Regions from separate parts of the Pseudomonas sp. GW456-E7 genome, predicted to be linked through region 3. Evidence: predicted binding sites of a transcription regulator. Region 3 holds the regulator's gene; each other region holds the start of a gene.
The links. The regulator FliA, encoded in region 3, starts transcription of late flagellar genes. The targets are predictions, from matches to a motif close to CTAAAGTTTNNNNNNNNNNNGCCGNTAA.
Positions count from the first base shown of each region.

Region 1: flgM (flagellar biosynthesis anti-sigma factor FlgM) is a predicted target of FliA. The motif match lies at 4,228-4,255, and genes of this name have one in related genera.
Region 2: motA (flagellar motor stator protein MotA) is a predicted target of FliA. The motif match lies at 2,603-2,630, and genes of this name have one in related genera.
Region 4: AC07YV_RS03535 (flagellar protein MotY) is a predicted target of FliA. The motif match lies at 1,650-1,677, and genes of this name have one in related genera.

Region 1 is NZ_JBWKZB010000013.1:53,048-58,797, forward strand. It holds gene AC07YV_RS11130 (glutamine synthetase family protein) at 1-998, shown strand, start outside; gene AC07YV_RS11135 (MFS transporter) at 1,069-2,445, shown strand; gene AC07YV_RS11140 (flagellar brake protein) at 2,509-3,255, opposite strand; gene AC07YV_RS11145 (flagella synthesis protein FlgN) at 3,349-3,816, opposite strand; gene flgM (flagellar biosynthesis anti-sigma factor FlgM) at 3,865-4,191, opposite strand; gene flgA (flagellar basal body P-ring formation chaperone FlgA) at 4,358-5,116, opposite strand; gene AC07YV_RS11160 (chemotaxis protein CheV) at 5,200-5,750, shown strand, end outside.
Region 2 is NZ_JBWKZB010000001.1:190,034-195,783, forward strand. It holds gene asd (archaetidylserine decarboxylase) at 1-117, opposite strand, end outside; gene AC07YV_RS00810 (rhodanese-like domain-containing protein) at 127-951, opposite strand; gene AC07YV_RS00815 (HDOD domain-containing protein) at 994-2,532, opposite strand; gene motA (flagellar motor stator protein MotA) at 2,700-3,551, shown strand; gene motB (flagellar motor protein MotB) at 3,555-4,586, shown strand; gene AC07YV_RS00830 (hypothetical protein) at 4,707-5,141, opposite strand; gene AC07YV_RS00835 (toll/interleukin-1 receptor domain-containing protein) at 5,679-5,750, opposite strand, start outside.
Region 3 is NZ_JBWKZB010000002.1:12,315-18,064, forward strand. It holds gene AC07YV_RS01560 (chemotaxis protein CheA) at 1-2,199, opposite strand, end outside; gene AC07YV_RS01565 (protein phosphatase CheZ) at 2,246-3,034, opposite strand; gene AC07YV_RS01570 (chemotaxis response regulator CheY) at 3,056-3,427, opposite strand; gene fliA (RNA polymerase sigma factor FliA) at 3,595-4,335, opposite strand; gene fleN (flagellar synthesis regulator FleN) at 4,332-5,162, opposite strand; gene flhF (flagellar biosynthesis GTPase FlhF) at 5,279-5,750, opposite strand, start outside.
Region 4 is NZ_JBWKZB010000003.1:144,862-150,611, forward strand. It holds gene AC07YV_RS03530 (argininosuccinate synthase) at 1-549, opposite strand, end outside; gene AC07YV_RS03535 (flagellar protein MotY) at 679-1,584, opposite strand; gene pyrC (dihydroorotase) at 1,744-2,790, shown strand; gene rnt (ribonuclease T) at 2,787-3,464, shown strand; gene AC07YV_RS03550 (peroxiredoxin) at 3,675-4,277, opposite strand; gene AC07YV_RS03555 (bacterioferritin-associated ferredoxin) at 4,588-4,806, shown strand; gene bfr (bacterioferritin) at 5,005-5,481, shown strand; gene grxD (Grx4 family monothiol glutaredoxin) at 5,655-5,750, opposite strand, start outside.

The DNA.
Region 1 (5,750 bases), on a different contig from region 3:
TCAAGGCGGTGATTGCCCGTTACGCGGCCCTCGGCCTGGCGCCCGTGGTGGCGACCGAGCTGGAATTCTTCGTTTTTGCGCCTAACACCGACCCGACTCAGCCGTTCCAGCCACCGGTGGGGCAGGACGGTCGTCGCGAGGACGGTCAGTCGGCGTTCAGCGTCAGTTCCAACAACGGCTTGCGGCCGTTCTTCAATGAAGTCTACGCGTGCATGGCGGCCTTGGGATTGCCCCGCGATACCTTCATGCACGAGATGGGTGTCAGCCAGTTCGAGATCAACCTGCTGCATGGCGATCCATTGCTGCTGGCCGACCAGACGTTCCTGTTCAAGCACCTGCTCAAGGAAGTGGCGCTCAAGCACGGCCTGAGTGTGGTCTGCATGGCCAAGCCGTTGGCGCATACGCCGGGCAGTTCGATGCATATTCACCAGAGCGTGGTCGAGATCGATTCGGGGCGTAACGTATTCAGTGACGAGGCGGGGCAGGAGACGGCCACCTTCCGCCATTTCATTGCCGGTCAGCAGTTGTGCATGGCCGACTTCACCGCGTTGTTTGCGCCGAACGTGAACTCCTATCAGCGCTTGTGCCACCCTTACGCCTCACCGAACAATGCCTGCTGGTCCCACGACAACCGGGCGGCCGGCCTGCGTATCCCGGCCAGTTTGCCGGTGGCCCGTCGGGTCGAGAACCGCCTGCCTGGCGCCGATGCCAACCCGTATCTGGCGATTGCCGCAAGCCTGGCGGCAGGGTTGCATGGCATCGAGAACGCATTGGAGCCGAGCGCACCGATCCAGGGTGAATTCGAAGTGCCGGACAATCTTTCATTGCCGTGTACCTTGCATGCAGCACTTGAGCGTCTGAAACGTAGCCAGTTGGCCAAGGAACTGTTCGGCACGGAATTCATCGAAGGCTACATCGCTTCGAAGACCCTGGAGCTGAGCAGTTTCCATGATGAAATTACGCCCTGGGAACGACGTGTTTTAGCCGCCCAGGCCTGACGATCTGTCGACATCCGGCTATCGTTTAGCGATAGCCGATTCTCACTGCAAGGAGCCGCTCGGAACGCCGATGCGCCAAATCTGGAAATCCTTTCGAGCACTGTATTTCGCCTCGCTGATGATGTTGATCGGCTCGGGCCTGTTGAGTACTTACCTGGGCTTGCGCCTGGCGGCCGACCATGTCGACAGCCTGTGGGTCGGTGCGTTGATGGCCGCCAACTATTTCGGCCTGGTGCTGGGGGGCAAGATCGGTCACCGCTTGATTGCCCGGGTCGGGCATATCCGGGCCTACTCGGCTTGTGCGGGGATCGTCGGTGCGGCGGTGCTCGGCCATGGCCTGGTCGATTGGCTGCCGGCCTGGCTGTTCCTGCGGGTCATCGTGGGTCTGGGCATGATGTGTCAGTACATGGTGATCGAGAGCTGGCTCAATGAGCAGGCCGATGCCAATCAGCGCGGCATGGTATTCAGCGGTTACATGATCGCTTCGTACCTGGGCCTGGTGCTGGGGCAGCTGATTCTGGTCATGCACCCGGCGCTGGGGCTGGAGCTGCTGATGCTGGTCGCCCTGTGTTTTGCCCTGTGCCTGGTGCCTGTGGCCCTGACCCGGCGGATTCACCCTGCACCCTTGCATCCTGCACCGATGGAGCCACGGTTCTTTATCAAGCGTGTCCCGCAATCATTGAGTACGGTGCTCGGGGCGGGCCTGATTGTCGGTTCGTTCTACGGTCTGGCGCCGCTGTATGCCTCGCAGCAAGGGTTGTCCACGGAGCAGGTCGGTCTGTTCATGGGTAGCTGCATTTTTGCCGGGCTGCTGGTGCAGTGGCCGTTGGGCTGGCTGTCCGACCGCTACGACCGGGCGGTGCTGATCCGCAGTTTCGCGTTCAGCCTGGCACTGGCCGCACTGCCGCTGGCGATCATGCCGCAGGTGCCGCTGGAGGTATTGTTCATCGCCGGCTTCCTCTGCTCGCTGGTGCAGTTCTGCCTGTATCCGTTGGCGGTGGCGTTCTCCAATGACCACGTCGAAGGTGATCGCCGGGTGTCCCTGACGGCGATGTTGCTGGTGACCTACGGTGTGGGTGCGAGTATCGGGCCGCTGGTGGCAGGTGTGCTGATGAAGCTGTTCGGCAGCCAGATGCTTTATGCCTTCTTCAGTTTCTTCGCCTTGGTGCTGGTGTGGCGGATTCGCCCGAAAGCGGTGACCAACCTGCATCAGGTCGACGACGCACCGCTGCATCACGTGGCCATGCCGGACAATATGACGAGTTCGCCACTGGTGGCCTGCCTCGACCCGCGTGTTGATGAACAGGTGGTGCAGGATCAGATGCACACTCCGGTGAGTACCGGGCCTGAGCCAGAACCAGAAGCCGTCACCGAAACTGAAACCGATCAGCCGCCGCAAGACCCTGATACAGGGCGGGACCCTAACTTCAGCGAGGCCAGGCCTTAAAGCCGGGCACAAAAAAAACGGGCAGTCACCGCAAGGGACTGCCCGTTTTTTGTGGAGGCTCTATCAGATGTCGTCTTTGTCGAAGCGGCGCGCTTCTCGTTGCAACTGGTAGACGAAGCGTTCGACCTGACGCTGCACCAGTCCGCTCATGTTGTGGAAGCGAACGCCGGCGAAGGTGGTGGAGATCTTTTCTTCAAAGTGCAGATAACGCAACTCGACCGGAGCAGTCATCTTGCCAAAGGGCAGGTCGGCGCTGAAGCGGTCGTACACCTGGCCCAGTTGCAGGCTGCCCGTGATGTCGCCGTCGAAACGCAGTTTGCAGCCGGTAGCGGAAATATCCAGCAGCTTGCCGCTGATGGGGGCCTTGAGTTTTTCGCCGTCGAGATTGACGTTGACCAGTTGTGCCAGCTTCAGTGCCGCGCGGAACGCATTGCGGCGCTGGTGGTACACCACTTCATCGGGCAGGGCGCCGCGATAGCAGCGGCTGCCACCGGATTCGTCGATCTTCAATTGGCCGTTGCTTTCCCAGGCAATGCGCACACCTTCGTGGAAGCCTTCGACCCTGAAAGGTTCGCCCGCCATCAGGTAGCGCTCGCCATCACGAGGGATCATTTCGTCCAGGGCAATCATGTTGCTGTCACGGTCCAGATCCACCAGATAGCTCTGGAAGCGCTGGCTGCGCTCGTGGAACGTGATGATCAGCGGGTCATGGCTTTCGAGCAGCTGGCGCAGGTTGCTGGAGATTTCCAAGGGCGTGGAGAGCACCTTGGGTGGCTGCGGAGCATCATCCACGGATAAGGCATTGGACACGGTTAATCAATCTCCAGGCAAAATTTGACTACGGCTGGCCAGCATTCTGCCAGCATCTTTCGCGTCTTGGATAGAGCGGGCTCATTGAGCGGCCTAAGCCTGACTGAGGGGGCGCGGCTTAGCAAGCTTGGAGAATGTTCCGCTGGCATCGTAAAGCGCCGGAGTTTCACCGCCTGTAAGGATTTTCAGCTGGGTGGCCGTAGCGGCCTGCTGAGTGAGGATCGACTGGCCGTTGTTGGCGTTGATGGCCTGGCACTGGGCCAGGAGATCGGTCAGCACGTCACTTTGCGCCAGCAACTGGTCGCCAATGCTCGACTGGCTGGCCAGTTGCTCCAGCCCGCCGCGGTTGGTCGGCAGGTTGAGGCTGGCGAGGATTTCACTGCGCTTGCGGCCATGCTGTTCGAGCAGGACGACCAATGCCTGTTTCTGCGCCAGGATGCCCTCGAGCAATGGCATGTCACGGCCATGCAAGGCGAGGGATTCGGTCTGCAGTAATTCCAGCAGATGTTGCGCTGGAGCAAAGTCGTCGGTGATCAGTTGCAGTAAATGAGTGTCGTGCATGGCTGGCCTTGGGTTTTAAGCGTCCAAAAGCCTGGCGCCGGCGGTGGCCTAGCGCTGGGCTTCGAAGTTGAGCAGTTTGCTGGCTACACGGTTGCTGTCGACTTTATAGCTGCCATCGGCAATCGCTGCTTTCAACTCGGCCACGCGGGCTTTGTCGACGGCAGGCTGATCGCGCAGCTTGTCAGTGACCTTCTGCAACTGTTGAGCCTCATTGCTGAGATGTACCGATTCCCCGCTGTTGACGGTACCGGCCTGTTCGGCCGCGGATTCCAGCGGCGCGGTTTTGCCGGCTTCGGCGCTTTCCTTGCTGGCGCTGGTACGTGTACTGCCCGTAAGGGGCGAGGAGCTGTTCAAACGGCTGAAATCGATGACCATGATAAAAAACCTCTGGGAATTTGGACGCTTGCCATGGTTTCGGCCATTCCCTGGAAAACTTTAGGCTCATTTTCAATGAACCTCGCGCGCGTCAGCGCTTGCCCTGCATGGAGCACAGTCTAGGGAACAGCCGCGGCAAGCGCCACATTCCGATGAGCAGAGCGCCTTACATGGACACTTCCACCTGCCCCGGCGCCATGACCTGCGCCTTGATGACTCGCTGGGAGTTGAGGTTTTTCACCCGGATCTGTTCGCTCAGGCTGCCGTTCGACAGGGCTTCGCCGGGCATGCGCACGCTGAGCGTACCGCTGCGGGCGGTAATCACCACCTGATCACCCTTGCGGATCACCTCGGCCTGTTCGATATGCACCAGGGTAATCACCTGGTCGGTGACCATTGGTCGGGTCAATCGCTGCCCGATCGCCTGGTCGAGGGACGTCAGGTAGCCCTGGCTGATCAGGCTGATATCGCGCTCGCGCAGCACCACATCTCCGGGCTCGACAATGGCGGCGCGACGCAGTGGCCGGGCGGTGGTCACGACATCGCGAAACAGGCGGACTTGAGCGGGTACGAACACAGTCCAGGGGGAGGCGCCCTCGCAGCGGACCTTGACCGTGACCCGTCCCAGCGGCTTGGGACTCTCGAGGGTTGCTGTCAATTCCTTGTCGCACATGGGCATGTGCATGCGCGGGTCGAGCGGGTTGACCTGGATCTCGTAGCGACCTTCCGTTTGACTGGTTGCCAGATAGTCTTCTACGGTGAATTCAAGAAAGCCCTGAGTGACGCCGATAAGCATGTCAGGCAAGGTAACCGCGTCAGCAAGGGCAGGGGTGCCAGCGTTGAACAGGCAAACAGCCGCCAGCACGCCCAGCAATTTGCGATAGGGTGTGGTCAGGCGTCGAAAAAATGTCGGTTCTGTGTTCATAACGATTAAAAAAGCAAGCGCCGTGCCGTTTAGTGATGAAGGCGCGTCGCAACAACACTTGGCGTTGGTGTAGGAGTCTGGGCATGGCTGGTGTAATGGATTCGGTAAACCAGCGCACGCAACTGGTGGGGCAGAATCGCCTTGAGCTGTTGTTGTTCCGTCTCGACGGCCAGCAGCTGTACGGGATCAACGTATTCAAGGTTCGGGAGGTGCTGCAATGCCCTCAGCTGACGTTGATGCCCAAGTCCAGTCCTGTCGTGTGCGGCGTGGCGAACATCCGGGGGGCGACCATTCCGATCCTTGATCTGGCGATGGCGACCGGCTCCGGTGCGTTGAAGGACAAGAACAATCCGTTCGTGATCATCACGGAGTACAACACCAAGACCCAGGGTTTCCTGGTGCGCTCGGTGGAGCGCATCGTCAACATGAACTGGGAGGAGATCCATCCGCCACCCAAGGGCACCGGACGCGATCACTACCTCACGGCGGTGACGCGGGTCGACAATCAGTTGGTGGAAATCATCGATGTCGAGAAGGTGCTCGCGGAAGTGGCACCTACGCCGGAAGCGATTTCCGTCGGCGTGGTGGATGTCGAAACCCAGCACAAGGCGCTTTCGTTGCGCGTGCTGACGGT
Region 2 (5,750 bases), on a different contig from region 3:
GGCGGTAAAGGCATTCTTGAACCAGCGCACGCGGCATTCGGCGATGCAGCCGGCCAGTCGCGAGAGCAAGTTGTGGGGCAGCAGGTACTGGCCGAGGAGAAACAGACGCTTGTTCATTAACAGTCCTTAAAAATCTTGAATTTCTACCGGGGTATCGGGATGGTTGCCCCATTCGCCCCAGGAGCCGGCGTAGCCCTTGACCCGCGGATAACCGAGAGCCTTGGCCACCAGATAGGTGAAGCCAGAACGGTGGTGGGTCTGGCAGTGGGTAATCACTTCTTTGTCTTTGCTGATCCCGAGTTGTTCGAGGATCTGCGGCATGTCGGTGCGGATGCGCAACTGGCGTGCCCGATCCATGCCGGCGGTCCATTCGAAATTGACCGCGCCGGGAATGTGCCCGCCCTTGGCCGCCAGGACCTTCTCGCCGGAATACTCCAGCGGCCCACGTGCGTCCCAGATGGCCAGGTCGGCGGCACCGAGGCGGCTTTGCAGGTATTCACGGGTGGCGGTGGGTTCATCGTGCAGGGTCAGAGAAACCGGGCCGCCCACGGCTGGCGGGATCTGGATCGACATGGGCAAGCCTTCTGCCAGCCAGGCCGTCAGGCCGCCGTCGACATAGTGGTACTTGCTGTGGCCGATGACATCCAGCAGCCAGATAAAGCGTCCGGCCCAACCGCCGCCTTCGTCGTCATACACCACGTAGACCGCATCGGGATTGTGTCCCAGCTCGCCAAACAGCGTTTCGAGTGCTGCCTGCGGGGGCATCAGTCCAGGGGCGGGGGCCTGCCCCAGTTGCGTGCGTTTCGGATCGACAAAACGCGCGCCGGGAATGTGTCCCTCGGCGTAGCGGGCGGGACTGGTCAAGTCCACCAGAATCAGTTCGCGGGCATCGAGGCGAGGGAGCAAGTCGCTCGGCTCGATCACCAGCGGCAAGCCAGAGAAGTCAGACATGTGAGGTCTCCAGAGCACAAAAGGGAGGATTGTAGCGCAGCCTTATTGGCCACGGTGGCTAAAGCTGTGAAGGGCTTTTTCGATGCACTGCGCGGTTTTGCCGAAGGCCTGTACGGAAACTTCCGAAAACGGCCCGCCGCCCTGATCCGCCACGACGATCATGATCACCCGGCCATTGTTGACCAGCGAGCGCAGCAGCAGGTGTTCGCCGCTGAACTGTGAGCGCAGGCTGTGGGGCAGCAGGGCCGAGAATTGCGCGTTGTTGGCCGGTGTCAGGCGGACCTGGGCCTGTTGCGCGAGCAGGCGTTGCAATACGTTGCTCTGGCTCACCACGAAGTTCAGCCCGGCCGTTTCCTTCGGCAGGCCGGCCGTCTGGTGTACGCGCAGGTTGGCATGGGTACGGTCGGCCATCAGGATCATCACCCGACGCATGCCGCAGGCTGCAAGGGCGTCCCGGGCGGCGATGGTCAAGTGCATGGCGTTGGTGAAACGACTCGGCTCGGCCAGCAATTCGGCGCATTGCTTGCGCCATTTCGCCAGATCTTCGGCAGTGGGGGCCGCGGCCGGCAGCAGTCCGGCGTGGATACGGTTCATGCCCCACGGCCAGATCAGCGATTCGGCGGGGTGCCAGAGGTCGGGCATGGCGTGATGGCGCGCGCTGTTGGCGGCTTGCTGGTGCAGTTGTTGTTGCACCTCATCCATCGGCATTTGCAGGTAAAGGCTGGTCAGGTACTGCCAGCGTTCACTGTGCGGGCTGTCCCAGGCGTGTTGTGCCGACAGCGCCAGCCCGTTGGCCAGCAGCACCGTATTGGCCGGTTGATTGAGCCAGCGGCGCAGGGTCGGATCGTCATCGAGGCGGTTCTGCTGGCGCAACGGGTGCTCGCTGTCACGGGCGATGCGCAGGACTTTCACCAGCTCCCGCTGCTCGGTGAGCAACAGGCGATAGCCCTGTTGCACCCAGATCGGCAAGCGCCAGACCTCCACCAGCGCCTGGCCGATGTCCAGCAGGCGTACGCCAAACAATTGCTTTTCGACTTTACGTGCCGACTCACCTTTATGGATGACTCGCAGTTCCCAGTCTTCGAGCAGTTTTGGATGGGTCAGCGCCAAAGGCCACAGGGGCGAAAGAAACAGCAGGCTGCCCCAGTGGATGTCCTGCCACAGGCGCGCCAGGCGACTGGCAAAAAAACCATTGGCCTGTTGCGTGGCGTGCTGGCTGATCATCTGCAGCTGACGCAAGGCTTTGGGGATTTCGGACTGGGGTTCAGCGGGCAGCCGCGCGAGCAATTCTTCGGTGCGTTTCAGGCCGAGGCGATTGATCGCGATCTCGAGGTTTTCCGCCGGCTCGGTCATGCCGCCGTGAGTGTGCCGGTTGGCTTCGCGAATCACGCTCAAGGCCAGGGCGGGGCTGCCTTGCATGAGGTCGGCGATATCGCGCAGCGAGCTGCGATTGTCGCGGATGGCCTTGCAGACCCGGTCGTGGCTGGCTTGCGGAACCGGCAAGCGCACGCCATCGAGCAGCTTGACCCAGCCTTCGAGCGTCGTTGGTTTTGGTGTTGGAACGTTCGTTTCGTTAACCATGGTGGGAGGCGATCATCGTCAACAATACCTGTGCCCGGAAGGGGTCAAATTAGCTTTTCGCCTGAACTGGCTATAGTCTGGCGCAGTTTTGCCGATAAGTAGAAGAAGAGATTTTTTAACTTCCGAATATGACCTTGAACCCGACTCAGTAAGTGCTCTCCTAACCTATGGCTAAAATTATCGGCATCATCGTCGTATTCGCGAGCGTGCTCGGCGGATACGTGCTTTCCCACGGCAAGATTGCCGCCCTGATCCAGCCTTTCGAGGTCATGATTATTGGCGGTGCAGCCCTCGGCGCATTCTTGCAGGCCAACCCCGGCTACATGACGATGCACGTGCTCAAGAAGTCCCTGGGCATGTTCAGCTCGCGTTTCAACCACGCCTTTTACCTTGAAGTGCTGGGCCTGATCTACGAGATCCTCAACAAGAGCCGCCGCGAAGGCATGATGGCCATCGAAGGCGACATCGAAGATGCCGCCGCGAGCCCGATCTTCGCCAAGTACCCGACGGTCCTCAAGGACGAGCGCATGACCGCGTTCATCTGTGATTACCTGCGCATCATGTCCTCCGGCAACATGGCCCCACACGAGCTGGAAGGCTTGTTCGACATGGAACTGTTCAGCCTCAAGGAAGACCTGGAGCACCCATCTCACGCGGTCAACGGCATCGCCGACGCCATGCCCGGTTTCGGTATCGTCGCGGCGGTACTGGGTATCGTGGTGACCATGGCTTCGCTGGGTGAGGGCGACCAGAAGTCCATCGGCCTGCACGTGGGTGCGGCACTGGTCGGTACCTTCTTCGGTATTCTCGCCGCCTACGGCTTCTTCGGCCCGCTGGCCCATTCCCTGGCCCACGATGCCAAGGAAGAGCTGAACGTCTACGAAGCCATCAAGGCCTCGCTGGTGGCTTCGGCTTCCGGCATGCCGCCATCGCTGGCCGTTGAGTTCGGGCGCAAGGTTCTGTACCCGGCGCACCGTCCAAGCTTCGCCGAGCTGGAACAAGCGGTTCGTGGTCGTTAAGAAATGGAAAATAACCAGCCGATAATCATCAAGCGCGTCAAGCGCTACGCCGGCGGGCATCACGGGGGCGCCTGGAAAATCGCCTTCGCCGACTTCGCCACGGCGATGATGGCGTTCTTCCTGGTGTTGTGGCTGCTGTCCACCGCCACGCCGGAACAGAAGATCGCCATCGCCGGTTACTTCAAGGACCCGATCGGCTTTTCCGAAAGCGGCACGCCCTACATCATCGATCTGGGCGGCACGCCGACCCTGGCGCCGGAAAACACCCTCAACCCTGAGGTGAAGTCCCAGCCGCAGCCGGACAAGGTCACCATCGATACCGACCAGGTCGAAGGCATGGCCGAGCAGGTCGAAAAGGAACGTCTCGAACTGTTGCTGCAAGAACTGCAGAACAAAGTTGATGAGAATCCGCAGTTGCAGAAGTTCAAGGACCAGATCCTGTTCGAAATTACCCCGGACGGCCTGCGTATCCAGATCATGGACGCGGAAAACCGCCCGATGTTCGACTCGGGCTCAGCTCGCTTGAAGCCGTATTTCGAAGACATCCTGCTGGCCATGGCCGACACCATCAAGGCGGTGCCGAACAAGATCAGCATCAGCGGTCACACCGATGCCAAGCCGTACACCGGCACCGGTGATTTCGGTAACTGGGAACTCTCGGCCAACCGTGCCAACGCCGCACGGCGTGCGCTGGTGGCGGGCAGCTATCCGGATGCACAGGTGGCGCGCGTGGTCGGTTATGCCTCGTCGGCGTTGTTTGATCGCGAGCATCCGTTCAACCCGGTCAACCGCCGTATCGACATCGTGGTGCTGACCAAGAAAGCCCAGCGTGCCATCGAAGGTTCGCAAGGCGCGGAGCCAGCTCCCGATGCACCGCAAGGTTCGACTGCTCCGGACGGCGCGCCGGCCACACCGGTCGATCCAAATGCGTTGCCGGCGGACAAGGAACCGCTGCCGGCTCACGAACTGCGCGAACGGTTGAACCTGTTCGATGATCCAGCGCCGAAGCCGGGTGAGTCTGGCGCCCGGCCGTGACGCCCTGATTTCCCTGTCATGGATCTCGCGTAACGACAAAATGCCCGTATCTAGCGATACGGGCATTTTTGCAGCTGGGTGCGATGCTTGGGTGAGTGCGGACGCTATAAAATATTCAGGCTATTTATCGGCTGAATTGAAGTTGATCCTGAATTTTCCTTCTGTTAATGCGGGCCTCTCCTTAGTGGTGTCGGAACTTTCATAACAAACAAACGTGCCTTGAAAGTTGTTATCGGTACTGTCTGTAATCGATATTTTCCCCCGCTGGGCATACCACAATCTTTCGGGTGGGATTTCCTTGCCTGGCTCAAATTTAATAACCTCTGAGTGAGGTTCTAAAACATGGCTGCCTTTGCCCCAGCTAATCGGGATAAAAAATAAAATTAAATATCCGTCCGTGGATGTAGCATTAATGTAGCGGAGCTCGGAGCTGAGGCTGCCATACAAAGAATGAAAGTCGAATGGCTTTTCTAAATTCTCCAATTTCATTGACGCACGGACCGCTCCGTCCATTTTTTTCGCATTGTACTTCTTATCGAAATCTTTAACGTTCATATGAGTTTCTCGTGTTGAGATTGTTAGGCAGGCTGCCTCCACTCAAGCAGCCAAGCTGGTAGCCAACGAAGAAACAACGCGATGAATAGCTGGGTTAATTCATTCACCCAGACCTCTCAAGTTCTCAGCATTCCTCTGCTGATATAGTCGGTGAGCTGTTTTCCTTTATCTACTGTTATAGTTAACAGTTCTTTAGATCGAAGGGCGATAAACAGAGAGGTGTTTGCTGGTTTTCAGTGATGTTGGTGGGGCATGCAATGTGCTGAAAGTGTGTTCGCCAATTGGGCGTGGAGTAATAATTGGTTTTGCAAGAGCGGAAAAACCCCATATCTGACGATAGGTTTTTTCTTTTAAGTCAGTCGATTGATTGTTGGTTTCTCAAGCGACTCTCTAGCAATCAACTTCAGTTAACGATGACGCGTATAAGCGTGGTAAAAGCGCTGCCTATGGGTCCATCGCGAGTAAGCTCGCTCCTACAGATGATGGGTGAGAGAAACCCCGACCGGTCAAGAGGACGGATCGGGGAGCAGAGTGACGTCAGAACCCACGGATGATTCGGGACTTGAGCTCGGCGTGAAAGCGATCCGCATTGGATTTGTTGACGCTGCG
Region 3 (5,750 bases):
CATGCCCGGAGTTCCCTGGAGCATTTTGCCCAACGGCTTGATGACCACTTCTTCCTGGCCCACCAGTTGATCGACGACAAAGCCGATCCGCTGCGTGCCCACCGAAAGGATCACCACATGGCCCTCGCGCTGCTCTTCGTGAGCGGCGGAGCTGACCAGCCAGCGTTTGAGGTAGAACAATGGCAACGCCTTGTCCCGCACGATCACCACTTCCTGGCCGTCCACGACGTTGGTGGTCGACAGGTCGAGGTGGAAGATTTCGTTGACGTTCACCAGGGGGAACGCAAACGCCTGGTTGCCGAGCATGACCATCAGCGTCGGCATGATCGCCAGGGTCAGCGGCACCTTGATGACGATCTTCGAACCCTGGCCCTTGGCCGAGTAGATGTTGATCGAACCGTTGAGCTGGGAAATCTTGGTTTTCACCACGTCCATGCCCACGCCGCGACCCGACACGTCGGAGATCTCGGTCTTGGTCGAGAAACCCGGGGCGAAGATCAGGTTGTAGCACTCGGTGTCGCTCAGTCGATCGGCCGCGTCCTTGTCCATCACGCCGCGTTTCACCGCGATGGAACGCAGGACATTCGGGTCCATGCCTTTACCGTCATCGGAGATCGACAGCAGGATGTGATCGCCTTCCTGCTCGGCCGCCAGGATCACCTTGCCGCCACGGGCCTTGCCCGAGGCTTCGCGTTCTTCCGGTGATTCGATGCCGTGGTCGACGGCGTTGCGCACCAAGTGGACCAGCGGATCGGCCAGGGCCTCGACGAGGTTCTTGTCGAGGTCGGTTTCTTCGCCGACCAGTTCCAGGTTGATCTCTTTCTTGAGCTGGCGAGCCAGGTCGCGAACCAGGCGCGGGAAGCGCCCGAAGACTTTCTTGATCGGTTGCATCCGGGTCTTCATGACCGCGGTTTGCAGGTCGGCGGTGACCACGTCGAGGTTCGACACGGCCTTGGACATGGCTTCGTCGCCGCTGTTGAGACCCAGGCGGACCAGGCGGTTACGCACCAGCACCAGCTCGCCGACCATGTTCATGATCTCGTCCAGACGCGCGGTATCGACGCGTACGGTGGTCTCGGCTTCGCTCGCCGGTTTTTCTGCCGGTGGCGCGGCCGGGGCGCGGGCAGCAACCGGTGCGGCGGCTGCCCGCGCTTCGGCTGCCGGCGCTTCGGCTTTTGGCTCGGGGGCCTTGGCCACAGGTTTCGGCGCCGCCTTGGCTGCCGGTGCCGGTGCCGCAACAGCCGCGTTCGAACCGTTGGCCGCCGTCGCGGTGCCGACTTCGCTGAACTTGCCCTTGCCGTGCAATTCGTCGAGCAGCGCTTCGAACTCGTGATCGGAAATCAGATCGCTGCCAGCCGCCGCCGCGCTTGGGACAACAGGTGCAGGCACCGAAGCAATGGCCGACTCCAGCGCCTCGACAGCAAAGTTGCCCTTGCCATGCAACTGGTCGAGCAGTGCTTCAAATTCGTCGTCAGTAATATCGGAACTGTCGCCCGGCGCTTTCGGTGCTTCTGGCGCAGCCGGAGCCTGCGCAATCGCATCGACGGCAAACTGGCCTTTACCGTGCAACTGATCGAGCAACGACTCGAACTCGGCATCGGTGATTTCGTCGCTGGCAGCCGCATCGCTTGCGGGTGCCTCGCTTGCAGGTGCGTGGGCAACTGCCGGCGCCTCGGCCTGTGCCTTGACGGCATTGAGCGAGTCCAGCAATTGCTCGAATTCGTTATCGGTAATATCGCCTGAGTCGGCTTCAGCCACCGGCGCTTCAACCACGGCGGCAACAGGTGCAGCAACCTCTTCGTCAGCCGATTGCGGCTCGGCCAGACGGGCCAGCGCCGCCAGCAGTTCAGGTGTCGCCGCCGTGATCGGGCTGCGCTCGCGGACTTCGCTGAACATGCTGTTCACCGCGTCCAGCGCTTCGAGAACCACGTCCATCAATTCCGAGTCGACGCGACGCTCACCCTTGCGCAGGATGTCGAACACGTTCTCGGCGATGTGGCAGCACTCCACCAGCTCGTTGAGCTGGAGGAAGCCGGCGCCCCCTTTTACAGTGTGAAAACCGCGAAAAATTGCATTGAGCAAATCCGCATCATCCGGACGGCTTTCCAGCTCGACCAGTTGCTCGGACAGTTGCTCTAGAATCTCGCCGGCCTCAACCAGGAAATCCTGAAGGATCTCTTCATCGGCGCCGAAGCTCATCAGGGGGGTGCTCCTAAAGGTCTAAAAACCCAAAAAACCTGAAACTCTAAAATCCCAGGCTGGATAGCAAATCGTCCACATCGTCCTGACCGGACACAACGTCTTCTCTTTTATCGGCATGAATCTGCGGACCTTCACCCTGAGAGAGATGTTTTTGTGGATCTTTTTCAGCAAGCATCGCTTCACGGTCATGTTCGATGCCCGCAAAGCGGTCCACCTGACTGGCCATCAGCACGAGCTTGAGCAGGTTGCTTTCAACTTCGGTGACCAGTTGGGTCACACGCTTGATCACTTGCCCCGTGAGGTCCTGGTAATCCTGGGCGAGCAGGATGTCGTTCAGGTTGCCCGACACCGCGCGATTGTCCGTGCCGCTGCGCACCAGGAAGCCGTCGACCCGCCGGGCCAGTTCACGAAACTCTTCGGCACCGACTTCACGACGCATGAAGCGCCCCCAGTCCGTGCTCAAGGCCTGGGCTTCCTCCGCCAGGCTGTTGACCAGCGGCGTGGCATTTTCCACCAGATCCATGGTGCGGTTGGCCGCGGCCTCGGTCAGCTTGACCACATAACCCAGGCGCTCGGTGGCGTCGGTGATCTGCGACACTTCTTCGGCTTGCGGCATGTGCGGGTCAATCTGGAAATTGACGATCGCGCTATGCAGTTCGCGAGTGAGCTTGCCCACTTCCTGATACAGGCCGCGGTCACGGGTCTGGTTGAGCTCATGGATCAATTGCACCGCGTCGCCGAACTTGCCTTTTTCAAGGCTCTCGACCAATTCGACGGCGTGTTTTTTCAGGGTCGACTCAAAATCGCCCAATGAAGTTTCGTTATTGCCCATAGCTCCCCCGTGGCGCACTCATCAACCGATGCGTTCGAAAATCTTCTCGATTTTTTCTTTCAACGCCTGGGCCGTGAAGGGCTTGACCACATAGCCGTTAACGCCGGCCTGGGCCGCTTCGATGATCTGCTCACGCTTGGCTTCAGCGGTCACCATCAGCACCGGCAGGTGCTTGAGCTTTTCATCGGCACGCACGTGACGCAGCAGATCGATGCCGGTCATGCCCGGCATGTTCCAGTCCGTTACCAGAAAGTCGATGCTTCCGCTGTTGAGCACCGGAATGGCGGTAGTGCCATCGTCGGCCTCGACGGTGTTGGTGAACCCAAGGTCACGCAGCAGGTTCTTGATGATCCGCCGCATCGTTGAGAAGTCATCAACGATGAGGATTTTCATGTTCTTGTCCAATTCGACCTCCAAGCAGTCTTAAACGCGCCCAGCACCTGGACGCGCCATTTCAATCAATCCGGCAAAGCACTCAATGACTGTCTGGAGCACAACAGATCGGGACCGGCGCAGTTCAACACCACACCAGTCTCTTTCGCAGTGTCCCCACACTGCCTTCAGCGCGCTCGCCACTCCCCCAAACGCCCCCGCAAGCGGGCCGCGCACTGGCTGTGTAACTGGCTGACCCGAGATTCGCTGACCCCCAGGACCTCACCGATTTCCTTGAGGTTCAACTCTTCGTCGTAGTACAGCGCCAACACCAGTCGCTCACGCTCCGGCAAATTGGCAATCGCATCCGCCAGCGCAGCCTGGAAGCGTTCATCTTCCAGATCGCGTGACGGCTCGAGATGAGCACTCGCGCCATCCTCGTGCAGCCCTTCGTGCTCGCCGTCCTGCAACAGATCGTCGAAACTGAATAACCGGCTGCCCAGGGTGTCGTTCAAAATTCCGTAGTAATCGTCGAGACTCAATTGGAGTTCGGCCGCAACTTCGTGATCTTTAGCGTCACGGCCGGTTTTCGCTTCAATCGAGCGAATGGCGTCGCTGACCATGCGCGTATTGCGGTGAACCGAACGTGGCGCCCAGTCCCCCTTGCGCACTTCATCGAGCATGGCGCCGCGGATTCGAATGCCCGCGTACGTCTCGAAACTGGCGCCTTTGCTGGCGTCATATTTGGTCGACACCTCAAGCAGGCCGATCATCCCGGCCTGGATCAGGTCTTCGACCTGGACACTGGCCGGCAAACGCGCCAGCAAGTGGTAAGCAATGCGTTTAACCAGCGGCGCGTAACGCTCGATCAGCTCGTACTGCGCATCACGAGCCGATTTTTTGTAGAGGTTGTAACCGCTGGCTGTCATAGAACAGGTCCTGCTGTTTGCTGCACGAGACGCTCGACGAAAAACTCCAGGTGCCCGCGCGGGTTGGCAGGCAGCGGCCAGGTATCGACCTTCTGCGCGATGGCCTTGAACGCCAGCGAGCACTTGGAACGCGGGAAGGCCTCGTAGACGGCGCGCTGCTTCTGCACAGCCTTGCGCACGCTTTCGTCGTAGGGCACCGCGCCGACGTATTGTAGGGCGACGTCGAGAAAGCGATCCGTGACCTTGGTCAACTTGGCGAACAGGTTGCGCCCTTCCTGCGGGCTCTGGGCCATGTTGGCCAGGACGCGGAAGCGGTTCATGCCGTAGTCGCGATTGAGCAACTTGATCAAGGCGTAGGCATCGGTAATCGAGGTCGGCTCGTCGCACACCACCAGCAGTACTTCCTGGGCTGCGCGAACGAAGCTGACGACCGACTCACCAATGCCCGCAGCGGTGTCGATCACCAATACGTCGAGGTTGTCGCCGATATCACTGAAGGCCTGGATCAGGCCTGCGTGTTGCGCAGGGCTCAGATGCACCATGCTCTGTGTGCCGGATGCGGCCGGAACGATACGGATGCCGCCTGGCCCCTGCAGCAATACATCGCGCAGTTCGCAGCGGCCTTCGATCACGTCGGCCAGGGTACGTTTGGGTGTCAGGCCCAGCCGAACGTCAACGTTCGCCAGTCCCAGGTCGGCGTCCAGCAGCATGACGCGCCGGCCAAGCTCAGCCAAAGCCAGGGACAAGTTCACTGACACGTTAGTTTTCCCGACGCCACCTTTGCCGCCGGTCACCGCGATCACCTGTACGGGATGCATGCTGCCCATGTTATTTCTTTACCTTGTCTTGCATAGACGGAGGCCACATTACTGGCTGCGCGTTCACAAACGGAACAATGCATGGCAGACCATCGATGTAGGTACAAAAACGATTCATTATTACCTCAGCCAACCTGCTTGGTCGGGCTGTGGTAGATGTCAGCGAACATGTCAGCCATGGCTTCTTCGCTGGGTTCTTCCTGCATTTGCACGCTGACGGCGCGACTGACCAACTGATGACGGCGCGGCAGATGGAGATCATCCGGAATCCGCGGGCCATCGGTCAGGTACGCCACTGGCAGCTCATGACTGATGGCCAGGCTCAACACCTCGCCCAGGCTTGCCGTTTCATCCAGTTTAGTCAGGATGCAGCCAGCAAGCCCGCAACGCTTGTAACTGTGATAAGCGGCGGTTAGAACCTGTTTCTGGCTGGTGGTTGCCAGGACCAGATAATTTTTTGAGCGGATGCCACGACCGGCCAGGCTTTCGAGCTGCATGCGCAGGGCCGGGTCGCTGGCCTGCAGGCCGGCGGTATCGATCAGCACCACGCGCTTGCGCAGCAATGGATCCAGCGCCTGCACCAGGGACTGGCCCGGA
Region 4 (5,750 bases), on a different contig from region 3:
GTTGGCATCCATGGAGTACGGGGATTTCTTCTTGCCGTGACGCTCGATCGGGATCGCGTGCTTCGCGGCGTAGTCCATCAGCTTTTCACGGGACAGCAGGTCCCATTCGCGCCAGGGAGCAATCACTTTCACGCCAGGCTTCAAGGCGTACGCGCCCAATTCGAAACGAACCTGGTCGTTGCCCTTGCCGGTGGCGCCATGGGAAATGGCGTCAGCGCCGGTTTCGTTGGCGATTTCGATCAGGCGCTTGGCAATCAGCGGACGAGCGATGGAAGTACCCAGCAGGTACTCGCCCTCGTAAACGGTGTTGGCGCGGAACATCGGGAAAACGAAATCGCGCACGAACTCTTCGCGCAAGTCGTCGATGTAGATCTCTTTGACGCCCATGGCCTGAGCCTTGGCGCGTGCAGGTTCGACCTCTTCGCCCTGACCCAGGTCAGCGGTGAAGGTCACCACTTCACAGTTATAAGTATCCTGCAGCCACTTGAGGATCACCGAAGTGTCCAGGCCGCCGGAATACGCCAGAACGACCTTGTTTACGTCCGCCATGCCATCACTCCACGGGGTTCTACGGAAAGCCGTGAAGTCTACCGCTCATGCAGGATAATTTACAGAGGCGCGACAGCTTATGACGACCAAGCGACAGAATCTGTCGAGAGCGCGACGATGACCGAAGGGTCAGGACGTTGCCGAAGTGGCCGCTTTCGTCGCCTGCGGGGCGACTTGTTCCGCGGGCGCTCCCCGCTCCAGACGTACCGCTACCCGACGGTTCTTCGCACGGTTGGCGTTGTTGGTATTGGGCGCCAGCGGATAACGTTCGCCATGGAAACGCAGGGTGATTTGCGACTCCTGGATGCCGTTGGCCTTGAAGAACTCCATCACTGCCAGGGCCCGGCGCCGCGACAGGTCGCGATTGGTCAGGCGATTGCCGCTGTTGTCGGAGTGACCGTCGAGCTCGATGTGATTGACCGTCGGATCAGCCTTCATGTACTCCAGCATCACCTGCAGCTTGGCTTTCGCGGCGCTGTCGAGCTCGATCCCGCCGCCAGGGAAGCCAATTTGGGATTGTTTCACCTGCTCGAAGTTCTGCGGCAACAGTTTGGCCACGCAGCTTTGATAATCGGCAAACGCCTGGGTGAACCTGACCGGCAGCAAGCGCACTTCCGACACCCGGCCATCTCCCGAGGAACGGCGAACCACCGGGCTGCGACCGTCCATCAGACCGCTGATCAGGCGTCCGGCCTGCGCCTGTGAACTGTTGAACAACACGTTGCCGCTGCCGATCCTCACCGTGCCCAGGTTGATATCGTCGCGCCCCGGTTGCCACGGTGCGGCAGCGGCCAGCAAGGTCGCCGAACCTCCGCCCATCATCGGGTTATAGGCTTTCAGACGAAACGTTGCCTGCTCACCGGCCTTGCGCACGAACTCACCCGAGCCGAAGTCGGTAATCGGCTGCGTCAGGCGGCATTCGAACTTGTCGCCTTCGACCGTCCACTCAATGCTCTCCAGGCGGGTCTGAAAAGTGAGCGCCATCGCGGGAAGGCTGGCAAACACACTGAGCAAGGCTAAATAACGCTGGCGCACGGGAGGCTCCACTGGCTTCTACAACAAAAAGACCGACACACACATGTTTACGGCATACCTGTTGGATATCGGAAGCTTGCGGCAAAACTTGATAGCGAGTGCCTGCAAGAGTCTTTTCCGGTAGCATTCCCTTGAGTTTGACCCGCCTGGAATCCCCTCATGTCCGACCGCCTGACCCTGCTGCGTCCCGACGACTGGCACATTCATCTTCGTGATGGTGCCGTGTTGACCAATACCGTCGCGGATGTCGCGCGCACCTTTGGCCGCGCCATCATCATGCCCAACCTGGTTCCACCGGTGCGCAACGCGGCCGAAGCCGACGGCTATCGCCAGCGGATTCTCGCTGCCCGCCCTGCCGGCAGCCCGTTCGAGCCGCTGATGGTCCTGTACCTGACCGACCGCACCCAGCCTGAAGAGATCCGCGAGGCCAAGGCCAGCGGATTCGTGCACGCCGCCAAGCTGTACCCGGCCGGCGCGACCACCAACTCGGACTCTGGTGTTACCAGCATCGACAAGATTTTCCCTGCACTCGAGGCCATGGCCGAAGTCGGGATGCCGTTGCTGATCCACGGTGAAGTCACCCGTGGCGATGTCGACGTGTTCGACCGCGAAAAAATCTTCATCGACGAGCACATGCGACGTGTGGTCGAGCGTTTCCCGACGCTCAAAGTGGTGTTCGAACACATCACCACCGCTGACGCCGTGCAGTTCGTCAACTCGGCTTCGGCCAACGTTGGCGCGACCATCACCGCGCATCACCTGCTGTACAACCGCAACCACATGCTGGTGGGCGGGATTCGGCCGCATTTCTACTGCCTGCCGATCCTCAAGCGCAATACGCACCAGGAAGCCCTGCTCGACGCCGCCACCAGCGGCAGCGAAAAATTCTTCCTCGGCACCGACTCGGCCCCCCACGCCCAGCACGCCAAGGAAGCCGCTTGTGGTTGCGCTGGCTGCTACACCGCCTATGCGGCGATCGAGATGTACGCCGAAGCGTTCGAGCAGCGCAATGCGCTGGACAAGCTCGAAGCCTTCGCCAGCCTCAACGGCCCGCGTTTCTATGGCCTGCCGGTCAACACCGATCGCATCACCCTGGTCCGCGAAGAATGGACCGCCCCTGCCAGCCTGCCGTTTGGCGAGCTGACCGTTATCCCGCTGCGCGCCGGTGAAAAACTGCGCTGGCGCCTGCTGGAGGAACACGCGTGAGTGAAGACCATTTCGACGACGAACTGGAAGGCAATGGCGGCGGTGGCGGTTCCCGTCATCCAATGGCCGCACGGTTTCGTGGTTACCTGCCGGTTGTCGTCGACGTAGAAACCGGTGGCTTCAACTCCGCCACCGACGCCCTGCTGGAAATCGCCGCGACCACCATCGCCATGGATGAAAAGGGTTTTGTCTACCCGGATCACACCTACTTCTTCCGTGTCGAGCCATTCGAAGGTGCGAACATCGAAGCGGCGGCCCTGGAATTCACCGGGATCAAGCTCGATCACCCGCTGCGCATGGCCGTGAGTGAAGAGTCGGCCCTGAACGATATCTTCCGCGGCGTGCGCAAGGCCCTCAAGGCCAACGGTTGCAAACGGGCGATCCTGGTCGGGCATAACAGCAGCTTCGACCTGGGCTTCCTGAACGCGGCGGTTGCGCGCCTGGACATGAAGCGCAATCCGTTCCATCCGTTCTCCAGTTTCGATACCGCGACGCTCGCTGGCCTGGCATACGGCCAGACCGTGCTGGCCAAGGCGTGTCAGGCAGCGGACATCGACTTCGACGGTCGCGAGGCCCACTCGGCGCGCTATGACACCGAGAAGACGGCAGAGCTGTTCTGCGGCATCGTCAATCGCTGGAAACAGATGGGTGGTTGGGAAGACTTCAACGATTGATGGCACTCACGAATCAATGTAGGAGCGAGCTTGCTCGCGATGGTCGTTAACGATAACGCGGGCGTTCTGGTTCCCCGCGGTGTTCTTGAGTCCATCGTCGGAACGCCGCCCGGAGCAAGCTCGCTCCTACAGGGATTTCAGTCGCAGATTTATTCCCGCGCATAAAAAACCGGCCTCGACGGCCGGTTTTTTTTACCTGCAGCGTGCGCCTTACAGAGCGGCAGCGTGCTCGGTCAGGTAAGCCGCAACGCCTTCTGGCGAAGCGTTCATGCCTTTGTCGCCTTTCTTCCAGTTGGCAGGGCAGACTTCGCCGTGCTCTTCGTGGAATTGCAGAGCGTCGACCAGACGCAGCAGCTCTTCCATGTTACGGCCCAGCGGCAGGTCGTTGATGATCTGCGAACGGACAACGCCTTTGTCGTCGATCAGGAACGCGCCACGGAACGCTACGCCGTCAGCGGACTGAACGTCGTAGGCCTTCATGATTTCCTGCTTGATGTCGGCAGCCATGGTGTAGCGAACTTCGCCGATGCCGCCGTTGTTGACCGGGGTGTTGCGCCAGGCGTTGTGGGTGAAGTGCGAATCGATCGACACAGCGACCACTTCAACGTTGCGCGCCTTGAACTCGGACATGCGGTTGTCCAGAGCGATCAGCTCGGACGGGCAAACGAAGGTGAAGTCCAGCGGGTAGAAGAACACCAGGCCGTATTTGCCTTTGATCGCCGAAGACAGGGTGAAGCTGTCTACGATCTCGCCATTGCCGAGTACGGCCGGTACGGTGAAGTCAGGGGCTTGTTTGCCTACGAGTACGCTCATTGGATATCTCCTGGTGTAATAGCGTGAGAAACAGGGTTCGCATCAGCCTGCCACCCTGAGGCGACAGCCCTGTGACACGAACCCCGGTCGCAAAAGACCGGCCATCATACACCGCGTGTTTGAGCTGGCTTAGCTGTTTTTTCCCGGTACGATGAAATCCCCGACGGTTTTGTATCTTCGGTTTGCCATATAGACCGTTCGTCAGCCACCCCCGCTTATGACAAAAAGTACTCTGAAACCACTTTGACAATCATTCTCGTTAACATTAAGATCCATCGCAATTGAGTCACAATCAGCGACGGTCTTCCTTATGTATGTTTGCCTCTGCACTGGCGTCACCGACGGTCAAATCCGCGATGCGATCTATGAAGGATGCTGCAGCTACAAGGAAGTCCGTGTGGCTACCGGCGTTGCCAGTCAATGCGGCAAATGTGCCTGTCTTGCCAAGGAAGTGGTCCGCGAGACCCTGACAAAACTGCAAACGGCCCAGGCTGCAATTCCCTATCCAGCAGAATTTACAGCCGCTTAAGTATCGATTTTCAAAGAACCGGACATATGTCCGGTTTTTTTATGCCTCAAAATCAACTAGTTATGCTCTAGACGCGGAACACAAACATTCTTATTCCGATTAATTTTCATTTAAGTTTCAATAACTTAGGTTTGACACTATTAAATACGCGGCTCAAACTCTGTTCTATTGACAGCTAATACAGGGCAGGACCCCATCATGAAAGGCGACGTTACAGTCATCCAGCATCTCAACAAGATCCTTGCCAATGAGCTGGTCGCGATCAATCAATACTTCCTGCATGCGCGCATGTATGAGGATTGGGGCCTGAACAAGCTCGGCAAGCACGAGTACCACGAATCCATCGACGAGATGAAGCACGCGGACAAGCTGATCAAGCGGATCCTGTTCCTTGAAGGCCTGCCGAACGTCCAGGACCTGGGCAAGCTGCACATCGGCGAGCACACCAAGGAAATGCTCGAGTGCGACCTGCGTATCGAGAAAACCGGCCATGCCGACCTGAAAGTGGCTATCGCGCATTGCGAAAAAGTTGGCGACTTCGGCAGCCGTGAGCTGCTTGAAGATATCCTCGAGTCCGAAGAAGAACATATCGACTGGCTGGAAACCCAGTTGGGCCTGATCGACAAGATCGGTCTCGAAAACTATCTGCAATCGCAGATGGGTGAAGACGAGTAGGAGATGCCGAAGGCTGCGATCTTTTGACTTTCCAGGATCAAAAGATCGCAGCCTGCAACAGCCCCAACAGACACAATAAAAAGCCCCGCCCTCTTTCGAGTGGCGGGGCTTTTTTAATGCTGAAGATCAAGAGATCGCAGCCTTCGGCAGCTCCTACAGGGGAGCCGCCCGAATCAGGCTTCGGTCTTTGGAGCAGCGGCCTTGGCGGCGGCGTCCTTGATCAGGCTCTGCAGCGAACCGTCAGCAGCCATTTCAGTCATGATGTCGCT